One region of the Nonomuraea sp. LPB2021202275-12-8 genome, then DNA from elsewhere that is predicted to be linked to it. Evidence: riboswitches for the same ligand, from Rfam matches in the RefSeq annotation. Region 1 holds a riboswitch; each other region holds the start of a gene.
The links. A riboswitch is a leader RNA that binds a small molecule or an ion and turns the genes downstream of it on or off. The one in region 1 is predicted to bind cyclic di-AMP.
Positions count from the first base shown of each region.

Region 1 (3,050 bases):
GAGTGCGCATGTGGCACGTGTCAGGGCACATGCCTGTCGTGGCCCAACGTATCGACATAGGTATCAACAATCACCTTTCCTGTCAGTCAAGGCCCGCGTCACCCGATGCCAAGTGAAGCAGCATGCGCGTGTTGCCCAGGGTGTTCGGCTTGACGTGCTCCAGGTCCAGAAACTCGGCCACGCCCTCGTCGTAGGAGGCCAGCAGCTCGGCGTAGACCTCGGGGGAGACAGGGGTGCCCTGGATGGAGCGGAATCCATGCCTGGCGAAGAAATCGACCTCAAAAGTCAAGCAGAATACACGGCGCAGTCCCAGCCCTCTAGCGGTCCCGATGAGAGCCGAGACGATCCGGTGCCCGATTCCCAGCCCTCGGACATCGGGGTGCACGGCCACGGTGCGGATCTCGGCCAGGTCCTCCCAGAGCACGTGCAGGGCGCCGCAGCCGACGACCTCTCCCGCGCGCTCGGCGACCCAGAACTCCTGCACGTCCTCGTACAGGGTGACCGTGGCCTTCTCCAGGAGCCGCGGGCCGGCGCCGGCATAGGTGTCGACCAGAAGCCTGATGATCCGGACGTCCGGAGTTCTGGCACGCCGGACGAGGATCTCGGTCTCGGGGACGGTGAGTTCGGCGACCTGCTCCATGGCCATCCAGGGTACAGACCTCATTACGGCTCAGCCCTAACTCTCGCCTCTCCCCCATCCTGTGACATGTCGTGGTCGTACGAGCACGCTAGGGATTGTACGAATCCTACAGCTCCACCTCCGGTGAACTCAGGCCAAAGGGGACAAAAAGTGTTTTCTGTACGGGGCGTCACGAGATCACCTTGTGACCCTTCAGTTGTGAAACCTCTACAGACTCGGCAGTTCCGGTTGAGCAGGAACCAGGAGTGCATTAGTGTCCAGCGACGATGTCCCGCGCGATTCTCGTGCGGACGCGCCCAATCCCCGAAGGGGAACCGGGGACCCGCCGGCGGCGCCCGCACCGCGTCGCCAGGGGTGAATCCGAGCCTCGGCTCGGTAGGGCTGCTCCGGCCCGAACCCGTCAGCTAACCCGGTAGGCGTCGATGGAAGGAGCTTGGTTGGTGAAGCGCACGCGTGACCGCAGAGGGAGCGCGGCGGGCAGGCATGCCCGCCCCGCGGAACGGCCCGGCCGTTCCCGCCGGTTAGGCGTCGTCGGCGTGACGGTCGCCGCGCTGCTCCTGGCCCTCCCCCTCGGTTCCGCCTCCGCCGACCCCGAGCCCTCCCTCAAGGAACTCTCCAAGCAGGTCGAGGCGATGCACGTCGAGATCGAGACGCTGACCGAGGACTACAACGGGCAGCGGGAGAAGCTGAAGACGGCCAAGAAGGCCGTCGAGAACGCCCAGAAGACGCTGGCCGCCAGCGAGGCCGAGCTGAACGCCAAGCGATCCAAGGCGATGCGCCTGGCCGAGAACGAGTACATCACCGGTGGCCTCAACACCGCCCTCACCTTCACCACCTCCAAGGACCCCGACGGCTTCCTCGACAGGGCCGCGACCACCTACGCGGTCAAGCAGCAGCAGGGCGAGGACGTCATCCAGCTCACCAAGGCCATGGAGACCGCCGAGCGCGCCAGGGCCGGGGCCAAGGCCCGCATCGACGAGGTGACGGAGATCGTCGAGAAGCTCGACACCAAGCGGGACAAGATCGTCAAGCTCGTCACCAAGGTGGAGAGCAACCTCTTCCAGCGCGCGCTCGGCGAAGCCGGCCGCCCCGGCACCCGTGCCGTCCGCGTCAGTCTGCCGATCTCCGGAGCCGGCAAGGCCGCGCAGGCCGCCAGGTGGGCCCTCACCCAGCAGCTCAAGCCCTACATCTGGGGCGCCGAAGGCCCGCGCGGCTACGACTGCTCCGGTCTGGTGATGGCGGCCTATCAGCGCGTGGGGATCTCACTGCCGCACTACACCGGTGACCAGTGGACCGCGGGCAGGCACATCTCCAGGGAGGAGCTTCGCCCCGGCGACCTGGTCTTCTTCTACAACGACCTGCACCACGTGGGCATCTATCTCGGCGGCGGCATGATGGTGCACGCGCCGCAGACAGGTGACGTGGTGCGGATCGCCTCCATCGCCCGGCGCCCCTACGCCGGAGCCGTCCGCATCGCCGACTAGATCAGCTGACGCCGTGCGGCCCAGGCCACCGCCTCGATCGCGGTGGCCACTCCGATGCGGTCGCAGATGCCTCTCAGTCTTCGGCGCACAGTCCGCCCGCTGATGTCCAAGCGCCGTCCCACCCGATCCACCGTGACCCCCTTGGCGAGCTCTGCCAGTAACGCCACATCCGCATGGCTGAGCTCAACGCCCTCGGTGAGCACATTCATCGGGAGCCCTCCCTCCCAACAGCACTACTCGGAGACGTCTTTGATCCGAGCGAAGCTGCTCATCTCGCAGACGGTAAACGCATGCGGGAAAGGTCGTCAAGCATGAGATCTGCCGCACTTGACACGCCCCATTGACATGATCCGTTGTATGTGAAGTACTCGCCATATGTCGGCATATCGAGGCGAGATGATCGATAGCAGCAATGTGGACAACGCTCCATCGCCGACTCCGACCGACCTGCTGGGCTTCGATCCGCTGGACCCGGCGTTCGTTCGCGAACCGTACCGCCGCTACGCCGAGATACGGCAGGGTGACGCGCTGCTGCGGACACGCGCCGGGTTGCTCGTCGCCACCACGCACGAGCTCTGCTCGGCCGTCCTGCGCAGCCCCCGATTCGGTCACGGCGACGGTCCCGCCCGGAACGGCGGTTCTGACCAGCCTGTCAAGTCGTTCCTGGCCATGGACCCGCCGGATCACACCAGGCTGCGGGGGCTGGTCAGCAAGGAGTTCACTCCCTCGATGGTCAAGCGGCTGCGGCCCCGGATCGAGGCGATCACCGCCGAGCTGATCGCCTCGCTGCCGGACGAGGCGGATCTGCTCACCGGGTTCGCCTACCCGCTACCGGTCATGGTGATCAGCGAGATGCTGGGTGTGCCGGCCGAGGACCACGAGCGGTTCCGCGGCTGGAGCGAGACGCTGGCGCGCGGCCTCGACCC
Region 1 is NZ_JBAHWD010000006.1:397,651-400,700, forward strand. It holds gene V5E28_RS15040 (amino-acid N-acetyltransferase) at 83-640, opposite strand; cyclic di-AMP (ydaO/yuaA leader) riboswitch at 924-1,074, shown strand; gene V5E28_RS15045 (NlpC/P60 family protein) at 1,081-2,124, shown strand; gene V5E28_RS15050 (LuxR C-terminal-related transcriptional regulator) at 2,121-2,333, opposite strand; gene V5E28_RS15055 (cytochrome P450) at 2,521-3,050, shown strand, end outside.

Region 2 (3,050 bases), on a different contig from region 1:
ACGCCGTCTTCCACGACGCGGAGGTGTGCGCCGTCTTCGCCAAGTACGGCTACACCCCCGCCGACGACAGTTCCTTCGCCAACCGCATCTTCGACCCGGTGGCCGTCGACCACTTCTACACCGCGCCCGACGAGGTCAAGTCGCGGCTGCGCGCCTACCATGCCTCCACCAACTACTCGGTGGTCGACCTGGAGGTCATCGACGGCCTGTACCGCCGCCACTACCAGGAGAAGGTGCTGGGCAAGGAGCGCCTGCGCATCCTCAACGCCTCCCGGCTCGTCGACGTCGACAAGGACGAGGCGGGCGTGCGCGCCACCGTGGAGTTCCTGCCCACCGGTGAGCGCACCCTGCTGGACGCCGACGTCATCGTCTTCGCCACCGGCTACCGGCCGGCCGACCCGCTCACCCTGCTCGGCGCGATCGGCGAGCACTGCGACCGGCTGCCCGGCGGCGGCGTGCGCATCGGCCGCGACTACCGCGTCGCGACCCCACGGGCGGTGCGCTGCGGCATCTACGTCCAGGGAGCCACCGAGCACACCCACGGCCTCACCTCCACCCTGCTGTCCAACACCGCGGTCCGGGTGGGGGAGATCGTCCAGTCGATGGCCGACCGGCTCCGCCGCGGCACCTACGCCATGTCGCGCTGAGCCGCGTCGTGGTGGCGGCCGATCGGGATGACCGGCGGAGTCACGCCGACGGGGTCGGCCGTCGCCACGCAACGCCCGCGAAGACGTCCTCGACGAGGTCGGTCTATCGGCGCGCCTGGTCGAGGTCGTGCGGCGCCATGACGACCGTGCGGGCCTTTGCCAAATTTTACCGAGCGCGAAAACCCCGGCGGGTACGGGGTTTCGGGGGCAGGTAAGGCTCAGTCAGGCCATCTGTAAGGTTTGCCTACTTGTGCACTTATGGGGCTGTATATACCTTTTGCCTCATCGTGGCACACGGATCGGGCTCCCCTCGCCCATCCGTTGCCCATTCGTTGACCGGACCGTGCGCTGTCCTGGCGAGCCCCCTCCTCGGGACGGCGCACGGCCGCCGAGTCCGCATCTCGCGGAGCCGGGGACCCAAGTTTCTGGGGTGAATCGGACGCCTTGCGTCCGTAGGGCACTTCCACGCCCGAACCCGTCAGCTAACCCGGTAGGCGGCATGGAAGCAAGGAGTCAATTCCCTCATGCCCGAGCCTCGGCTCGCCGCCCTTTCCCCCAGGCGCCTGCTGAACCTCCCCGGCTACGCCATCGCCGGTGCGATCCTGGCGGCGGTCGCCCTGACCGGCCCCGCGTACGCCGTCGACCATCCGCCGGCTCACCAAGGCCGCGAACAGGTCCCGCTCACCTACGGCCAGGACGTCTCCAACTACCAGCCCCAGCACGACTGGAACGCCAGCCCCGCCAAGTTCGGCATCATCAAGGCGACCGAGGGCGTGAGCTTCCGCGACGGCACCTTCGCCCGGCACTGGCGGGAGCTGGACAAGAAAGGCATCGTGCGCGGCGCCTACCACTACGGTCACCCCGGCAACGATCCCGTCGCCGAAGCCGACCACTTCCTGTCCGTGGTGAACGCCCAGCCCGGCAAGCGCGGTGACCTGCTGGTGCTGGACCTGGAGACCACCGACGGCCTGTCCGTCGAACAGGTCAACAACTGGGCCAGGACCTGGCTGTCCTACGTCGAGGACACGACCGGCATCACCCCGATGTTCTACAGCGGATGGAACTTCGCCGACACCTACGGCAGGGGACTGGCCGAATATCCCCTCTGGGTGGCCCACTACAGCAAGCCCAAGGGCACCGTCACCCCGCCCGCGGACTGGAAGTACTGGACCATCCACCAGTACTCCGACACCCCCGTCGACCAGAACGTCTCCTCGCTCACCCCCGACGGGCTGCGCGCCCTCGGCCGGCGCTGAGGCGAGCTATGGTCGTAGTTCAGCCCTTTCGGCAGCGGAGATCCGCAGCATACGCAGACACCTGGCACGACCGCCCACGCAGCCAACTTCCGGCAGGCGCACGCCTGGGCATGCTCTCAGGCGAAGTGCATGACGATGGCCAGCCCGATGAGGTGCATGGCTGCCACCGCGGTGAGCAGTGCGATGAACACGAACTTGGCCGGGCCATGCTCGAAGTGCCTGCCCTCCTTCAGCGGAGGCAGCTTCGCTACGCGCTCGGCGATGCGGTCCTCGATCGGCTTGCGATGAAACATGAGGTGTCCCTCCCCGAAGGGCCCGGCCACAGTCGATTTGCGTGGCATCTATTGGTAGGCTAACGATTTGTACACCAAGTAAACTACCAGAGCTCGTAGGAGGCGTACACATATGGAGACTGTGAGAGAGGCAACAGGCCTCTTGGCGCTGGACCGGCAGGTGTGTTTCGCCCTCAGCATCGCCTCACGCAGCGTGATCAGCCTCTATCGACCGCTGCTGCAACCCATGGGGCTGACCCACCCGCAATACCTGGTCATGCTCGCGCTCTGGGAAAACGAGCCCTTGTCGGTCAAGGAACTGGGAGAGCTGCTCCAGCTCGACCCAGGCACGCTCTCCCCGCTCCTCAAGCGGCTCCAGGCCCTTGGCTACATCCACCGCGAGCGCAACAGTCAGGACGAACGCGCCTTGGCCGTGACCCTCGCTCCAGCCGGTCGGCAACTCAGGGCCGAAGCGGAGAAGATCCCTCCTGCCATCATTGCCCGGCTCGGCATGGACATCGAGGAGCTCGAGAAACTGCACCAGTCGCTGATGCGAGTGATCTCGGCAACGCACCGCGCCAATAATCCCCAGGTGCAGGCCTAGGCAACCTCTCCACCCCGAGGCAGCTCGCGCGCCTCCCTGGCGGCCAGTTCGGAGGGCAGGACCGATCGCCGACCAGGGCGACGAGCATGCCCGGGGACGTACCCACGGGCGCCCTGCCGCCATCCTGGTGGCTATCGCGATACACGGTGTCATCCCTGGTCAAGCGGGTACGGGCCGGGCACGAGGCCCACAGCGACGTGGTGTCTCGCCGTACACCGAACAGCTGTGAGGACGTATGAGAACCGATGGATTCGCCCGCGCGCTCGGGTGG
Region 2 is NZ_JBAHWD010000029.1:60,391-63,440, forward strand. It holds gene V5E28_RS36460 (lysine N(6)-hydroxylase/L-ornithine N(5)-oxygenase family protein) at 1-647, shown strand, start outside; cyclic di-AMP (ydaO/yuaA leader) riboswitch at 1,024-1,159, shown strand; gene V5E28_RS36465 (glycoside hydrolase family 25 protein) at 1,172-1,903, shown strand; gene V5E28_RS36470 (hypothetical protein) at 2,020-2,196, opposite strand; gene V5E28_RS36475 (MarR family winged helix-turn-helix transcriptional regulator) at 2,309-2,779, shown strand; gene V5E28_RS36480 (SRPBCC family protein) at 3,015-3,050, shown strand, end outside.
Region 2: linked by a shared signal. The riboswitch ahead of V5E28_RS36465 (glycoside hydrolase family 25 protein) and the one ahead of V5E28_RS15045 (NlpC/P60 family protein) in region 1 are both predicted to bind cyclic di-AMP.

Region 3 (3,050 bases), on a different contig from region 1:
CCGACTTCACCTTCCCGACGCCTCGCGAAATGAGCTGAGTCCCATGTACGAGATGTATTCCTGGAACGGCGCCGACGAGCACGAGGACGAGGCGGCCCAGGCGCTGCAGACGGCGCTGGACCGCCGCGACAACGGCGGCGTCCCTCAGAACTCCAGCCGGTAGAAGGCCGCTGCCCGGGCCATCCCGGGCACCAGCTTCATCAGGCGAGCCGCCGCGCGGAAACCCGGCGGCAACCCGGGTCCGGTCAGGTCGAGCGCGCTCAGCATGGTCACGCAGCGCAGCTTCGGATGGATCGACAGCAGGTGCTCGGGGCCGTCGACGGCCCAGTGCATCCTGGCCTTCGCCCTGCGCACCGGCGTGTTGAGCACCTGCAGCCTGAGCCCGAGCCTGCTCAGGGCGTCGAACACGAGCTGCCCGCCGGCGAACCGGTCCACGATCCGCCGGACGAGCTCCCGGCCACCCGCCTCGTCGAGGTAGTAGAACAGCCCCTCGGCGATCACCAGCACCTGCCTGCCGTCGCCCGGCACCTGGTCCAGCCAGGCCAGGTCGGTGACCGACGAGCCGATCATCGTGTAGCCGGGCCGCTGCGGGAACAGGCGCCGGCGCAGCTCCACGACGTCCGGGTAGTCCACGTCGTACCAGTCGACGGTGGGCGGCGGGTCCAGCCGGTGGACGCGGGTGTCCAGGCCGCAGCCCAGGTGCAGCACCACCGCGTCCGGATGCGCGGCGAGGAAGCCGGTCGCCCACTCGTCCATGAACCGGGCCCGGAACGCCACCGAGGCGGCGCTGCGGCGGGTGATGCCCGTCTCAGTGAAGTCGTGGTCGATCCGCTCGATCGCCTGGACGGCCATGTCGTCGCCCAGGATCGGCTCCGGTGACCGCGCGTCCAGGGCCCTGCCGTACAGGGTGGCCAGGAGAGTCGCCTTCTCCTTGGTGAGATGCACCTTCTCGGCTGCCATGCCTCACACGCTACGTGTCACAGGGTGCTTGCGGTGGGCATGGCCGGGATCAAGGCGGGCTTCGAGGCCTGGCGCACGCCCTTGGGGTCGGGCCGTACCGCGCCCACGAAGGCGTCGCGGCGCCAGGCGGACAGGCGTTCCTCCTTGACGACGTCGCCGCTGTGCGGGGCGTGGACCATGTGGCCCGGTTTGGAGATCATGCCGACGTGGCCGAGGCCGCTGAAGAAGACCAGGTCGCCGGGCTTGAGGTCGTCCCAGGCGATCTTCCTGCCGAAGGCCGAGTACTGCTGGGCGGCCGTGCGCGGCAGCTTCACGCCGGCGCTTTCGTACGCCCTGAGCATGAGGCCGGAGCAGTCGTAGCCGCGCTCGCTCGTCCCGCCCCAGACGTACGGGATGCCGCGCTTGTCCATGGCGAAGGACAGGGCGGCCTTCCAGGCGGGCTGGGGGCGGCTGCGCTTGCGGATCTTCTCGACCTGGGCGGCGGTGAGGGTGACGCTCTTGGGGGTTTCGGCCGCGTGGGGGATTTCGGCGGCCTGGGGGGTTTCGGCGGTGCGGGGGGTTTCAGCGGTTTGGGGGGTTTCGGGGGTGTCCGCAGGGTCCGCGCTCGCCGGCAGTTGGGCGGCGGCGAGTACGAGACCCGTGGTGGCGAGGAGAATGGCGATGCGAGACAGGGGACTGTCCTTCCATACGGCCGGCCGGGTTAGCTGACGGGCTCGGGCTTGGAAGGCGCCCTACGGCGTTGATGCCGATTCGCCCCAGGTTGGGGTGGGTCCCCGGCTCCACACAGTGCTGTGTGGATTAGGCTGGGGGAACTCTAACGAAACGGTCAAATCCCCGCAAATAGGACAAAGGTAAAATGTCCGGCCCGTGAGATCATGTGTTCGTCAGCCGAGACGAGCCGGTAAGGTACGCCCATGGAGTCGCGCAACATTCGTCTGGCAGTCATCCCCGGTGACGGCATCGGCACCGAGGTCGTGGCCGAGGGGCTGAAGGTCCTCGATGCGGTCGGGACCAAGATCGAGGCCACCCGTTACGACCTGGGCGCCGCCCGATACCACCGCACCGGCGAGACGCTGCCCGACGCCGTGCTGCAGGAGCTGCGCGGCTATGACGCGATCCTGCTCGGCGCCGTCGGCGACCCCAGCGTGCCGCCGGGAATCCTGGAGCGCGACCTGCTGCTGCGCATCCGCTTCGAGTTCGACCACTACGTCAACCTGCGCCCGGTCAAGCTCTTCCCCGGCGTGGAGACGCCCCTCGCCGACACCCCGGCCGAGGACATCGACATGGTCGTCATCCGCGAGGGCACCGAGGGTCTCTACGCCGGCACCGGTGGCACCATGCGCCGTGGCACCCCGCACGAGATCGCCACCCAGGAGTCGCTCAACACCGCCTACGGTGTCGAGCGCGTGGTGCGCTACGCCTTCGACAAGGCGATGTCGCGCCCCCGCAAGAAGCTGACCCTGGTCCACAAGACCAACGTGCTGACCTTCGCCGGAGACCTCTGGCAGCGCACCGTCGACCGCGTGGCCGAGGAATACCCCGAGGTCACCACCGACTACAGCCACATCGACGCCGCCTCGATGTTCTTCGTGTCCCAGCCCGAGAGGTTCGACGTCGTCGTCACCGACAACCTCTTCGGTGACATCATCACCGATCTGGGAGCGGCCATCGCCGGGGGCATCGGCCTGGCCGCCAGCGGCAACATCAACCCCGAGCGCACCACGCCCAGCATGTTCGAGCCGGTGCACGGCAGCGCTCCCGACATCGCCGGGCAGGGCAAGGCCGACCCGACCGCCACCATCCTGTCGGTCGCCATGCTGCTCGACCACCTCGGCCTGGCCGCCGAGGCGGCCAAGGTGGAGCAGGCCGTCGCCGACGACATCGTCGAGCGCCTGGCCGGATGGGCCGGCCGCACCACCCAGGAGATCGGCGACGACATCACCGCGCGAGTATCGAGCTAGGGCCGCCCAGCTCAGCAAGCGCCTGGCGGTCCGACGAGGACCCGCCAGGCGCTTTTGCGTGTTTGAAGGGCGAAACCACCCCATCAGTCCCTTGCCATCCCAAATAGCGAGACAATAGGAAGTACGGAC
Region 3 is NZ_JBAHWD010000004.1:138,574-141,623, forward strand. It holds gene V5E28_RS09155 (class I SAM-dependent methyltransferase) at 145-960, opposite strand; gene V5E28_RS09160 (C40 family peptidase) at 978-1,370, opposite strand; cyclic di-AMP (ydaO/yuaA leader) riboswitch at 1,635-1,775, opposite strand; gene V5E28_RS09165 (3-isopropylmalate dehydrogenase) at 1,875-2,921, shown strand.
Region 3: linked by a shared signal. The riboswitch ahead of V5E28_RS09160 (C40 family peptidase) and the one ahead of V5E28_RS15045 (NlpC/P60 family protein) in region 1 are both predicted to bind cyclic di-AMP.

Region 4 (3,050 bases), on a different contig from region 1:
GTGCGTGCGGCCCGTGCCCGACCTGGAGGCCGCCTTCGCCACGGTCAACGCCTCCCGCTACGGCCTGCACGCCTCGGTCTTCACCCGGTCGCTGGCCACGGCGTTCGCCGCGATCGAGCGCATCGAGGCCGGGGGAGTGGTGGTGAACGAGGTGCCGGGCTTCCGGGCCGACAACATGCCGTACGGCGGCGTCAAGGACTCCGGCATCGGCCGCGAGGGCCCCCGGTTCGCCATCGAGGAGCTGACGGTCACCCGGATGGCCATCATCCGGCCCTGAGCGGTCGCTCGCGCACGCCGGCCCCGGCCGGACGGACACACGCTGTTCGAGCGTACCCACCTGCTCTTCGCCGGAGGCGTCGCCGAGCTGGCCCGCGCCGGAGTCCTGCGACGCGTCGAGAAGATCGGCGCCCCCCGGCTCTCCCGCGCCTTCATCGGCGGGCCCGGCCACGCGGCCGACGGCGCCTACACCCCGGTCGACGGAATCGACTACGGCATGTGCGTGCGGCGCGCCCCCTTCGACGCGGCCCTCGTGGAGAACGCCCGCGAGGCCGGCGCGGAGATCAGGCAGGGGCATCGCGTCACCGGCGTGCTCTGGGAGGACGGCCGGGCCGTCGGCGTGCGCGTCCGCGACCAGAACGAGCGAGGGAGCGGGGGACAGGAGTACGAGATCCGCGCCCGCCTGGTCGTCGGCGCGGACGGCCGCCGCTCCACCGTCGCGCGCCTCGTCGGCGCCGAGCGTCCGCGCGTCTCCCACCCCAACGGCAGGGCGTGCTACTACGCCTACTACGAGGACCCGCGGGAGGAATGGCGCTCCACCGCCGCGATGTGGCTGACCGGCCGGGAACTGGGCAACGCCTTCCCCTGTGACGAAGGGCTGTCACTGGTTCTCCTGATGCCGCCGGTCGAGCGGGCCGCGGACTTCCGGGGCAACCTGGAGGCGGAGTTCGACCGGACCGTCGGCCTGGTGCCGGGGCTCGCCACGCGCCTGGAGGGCTGCACGAGGACCACGAAGATCGTCAGTTCCGCCGAGTACCCGTCCTACTTCCGCCGCTCGTCCGGGCCCGGCTGGGTCCTGGCCGGCGACGCCGGGCACTTCAAGGACCCGGTCACGGCGCAGGGGATCCGCGACGCCGTGCGGTTCGCCCGCCTGCTTGGCGAGAGCGTCGCCGGCGCCCTGGACGACCCTGCGGCGCTCGACCGCGCCACCCGGGCATGGGAGCGCTCGCGCGACGAGCAGTGCGTGCACACCTATCACTGGACGAACCTGCTCGGGCGCGGAGACGGCCTGGCGCACGTCCAGTTCGAACTGCTGCGTGCGCTGACCGAAGGGCCTGGCGGCGTGCGCCGCGTCCTCGACGTCTACTCCCGGATCCGGGACCCGCGTGAAACCCTCGCCCTGCCCGGTCTGCTCCGGGCGACCGTGCGCGCGCTCCGGCACGGCCATCGGGCACGTCCGGCGGTCCTGAGGGGCGCGCGCGACGCCCTGCTCGAACTGGCCGGGCACCGCAGGAGGCCAGAAGGCTTCTGACCGGCCGTCTCAGCTGATCCTGACGCCGGAATTCCGGGTCCGCCGGAAGGGGGCAAAGGTAAAGAATCGGGCCGCGAATGCCTATGGCACAGGGCATCCCGTTAGGGAGTCAGGGGCGTCACTTGCATCGTTCTATGCCGTTCGCTTACCTTTGAGTCATCCGCGGTGCACGCTTGGGTTTAACGATATGCCAGCGTGGCCGTTCAATCGCCGAGACCACGTCCCATCTGCGAGAACGTTCGTCCGCAGAGGCCGTGGCCGCCGAATCCGCGAAATCGCGAAACCGGGGACCCATTCATTTCTGGGGTGAATCGGTTCGCTCTCTCCTGAGCGTTCCGTAGGGCACTTCCACGCCCGAACCCGTCAGCTAACCCGGTAGGCGGCATGGAAGCAAGGAGCACCCCCAGAATGGCCAAGAACATCCTCAACCGCGCCCATATCCGGTCCAACGTCGCCCGCTTCGCTGTCGGGCTGAGTGTCGCGGCCGGAGCGGCCATCGTCGGCACGCCCGCCTTCGCGGCGGACCACCCGGCGCAGACCAACCCCGCGCAGTCCCAGAACGTCGCCGCGGCCCAGACCAAGAACACCCAGATCAGCACGCAGACCGTGCTGAAGGTGGCCGAGTCCCAGATCGGCGTGAAGGAGAACGCCGCCGGTGGCGGCACGCCGTACCACAGCTGGTACATGTCCTCCCCGCGCGCGAGCGAGACGCTGGCCCGCGACGGCGGCGGCAGCCCGCAGCTGTACGCCAACGCCCCGTGGTGCGCCATGTTCGTCTCCTGGGTCGGCGAGAAGGCCGGCGCCCGGACCTCCATGGGCTGGGACGCCTACACCGTCACCTACGCCGACTGGTTCAAGGCCAACCAGCACTGGGGCACCCAGGCCAAGCCCGGCTCGGTCGTCTTCTACGACTGGAACGGCGGCAAGAGCACCAGCGGCATCGACCACGTCGGCCTGGTCAAGCACGACAACGGCAACGGCACGATCACCACGATCGAGGGCAACACCGGCAACGGCAAGGTCGAGGAGCGAGTCCGGCCCACGTCCCAGGTCGTCGGCTACGGCTACCCCGAGTACAAGGCCTGACGCCTCCCGGCCTCACCACCATGAGGCCGACGCCCGCCGGCTGAGTAGGCTGCCGGACGTGGCGAGCCCGGCGCGGGCGCGCCGCGACCCGGACGGGCCCCGCTCGGGGCCCGCTCGCTCGACAGGAAGGCGCTCATGCACCTCGTCCGATGCTCTCGTTCCTCCCGCTGGGCGGTGCGCGCCGAGGGCGCCGATTCCGCGCTGCCCGCAGGCTTCTCGCTGGGCGAGGCGCTGTCCGCCGACCTCGGCCACTTCCGTGAGCTGCTCGACCGCGCCTCCGAGCCACTCGACGAGGTGACGCCCGCCGCGCCCGTCGACGCCGACACCGAGGTGTGGGCGGCCGGGGTCACCTACCGGCTCTCCCGCGAGGCCAGAGTCGAGGAGAGCACCGAACCCGACATCTACCAGCGGGTCTACGACGCCGAGCGGCCTGAGC
Region 4 is NZ_JBAHWD010000002.1:429,143-432,192, forward strand. It holds gene V5E28_RS05830 (aldehyde dehydrogenase family protein) at 1-277, shown strand, start outside; gene V5E28_RS05835 (NAD(P)/FAD-dependent oxidoreductase) at 401-1,528, shown strand; cyclic di-AMP (ydaO/yuaA leader) riboswitch at 1,778-1,925, shown strand; gene V5E28_RS05840 (CHAP domain-containing protein) at 1,937-2,614, shown strand; gene V5E28_RS05845 (fumarylacetoacetate hydrolase family protein) at 2,750-3,050, shown strand, end outside.
Region 4: linked by a shared signal. The riboswitch ahead of V5E28_RS05840 (CHAP domain-containing protein) and the one ahead of V5E28_RS15045 (NlpC/P60 family protein) in region 1 are both predicted to bind cyclic di-AMP.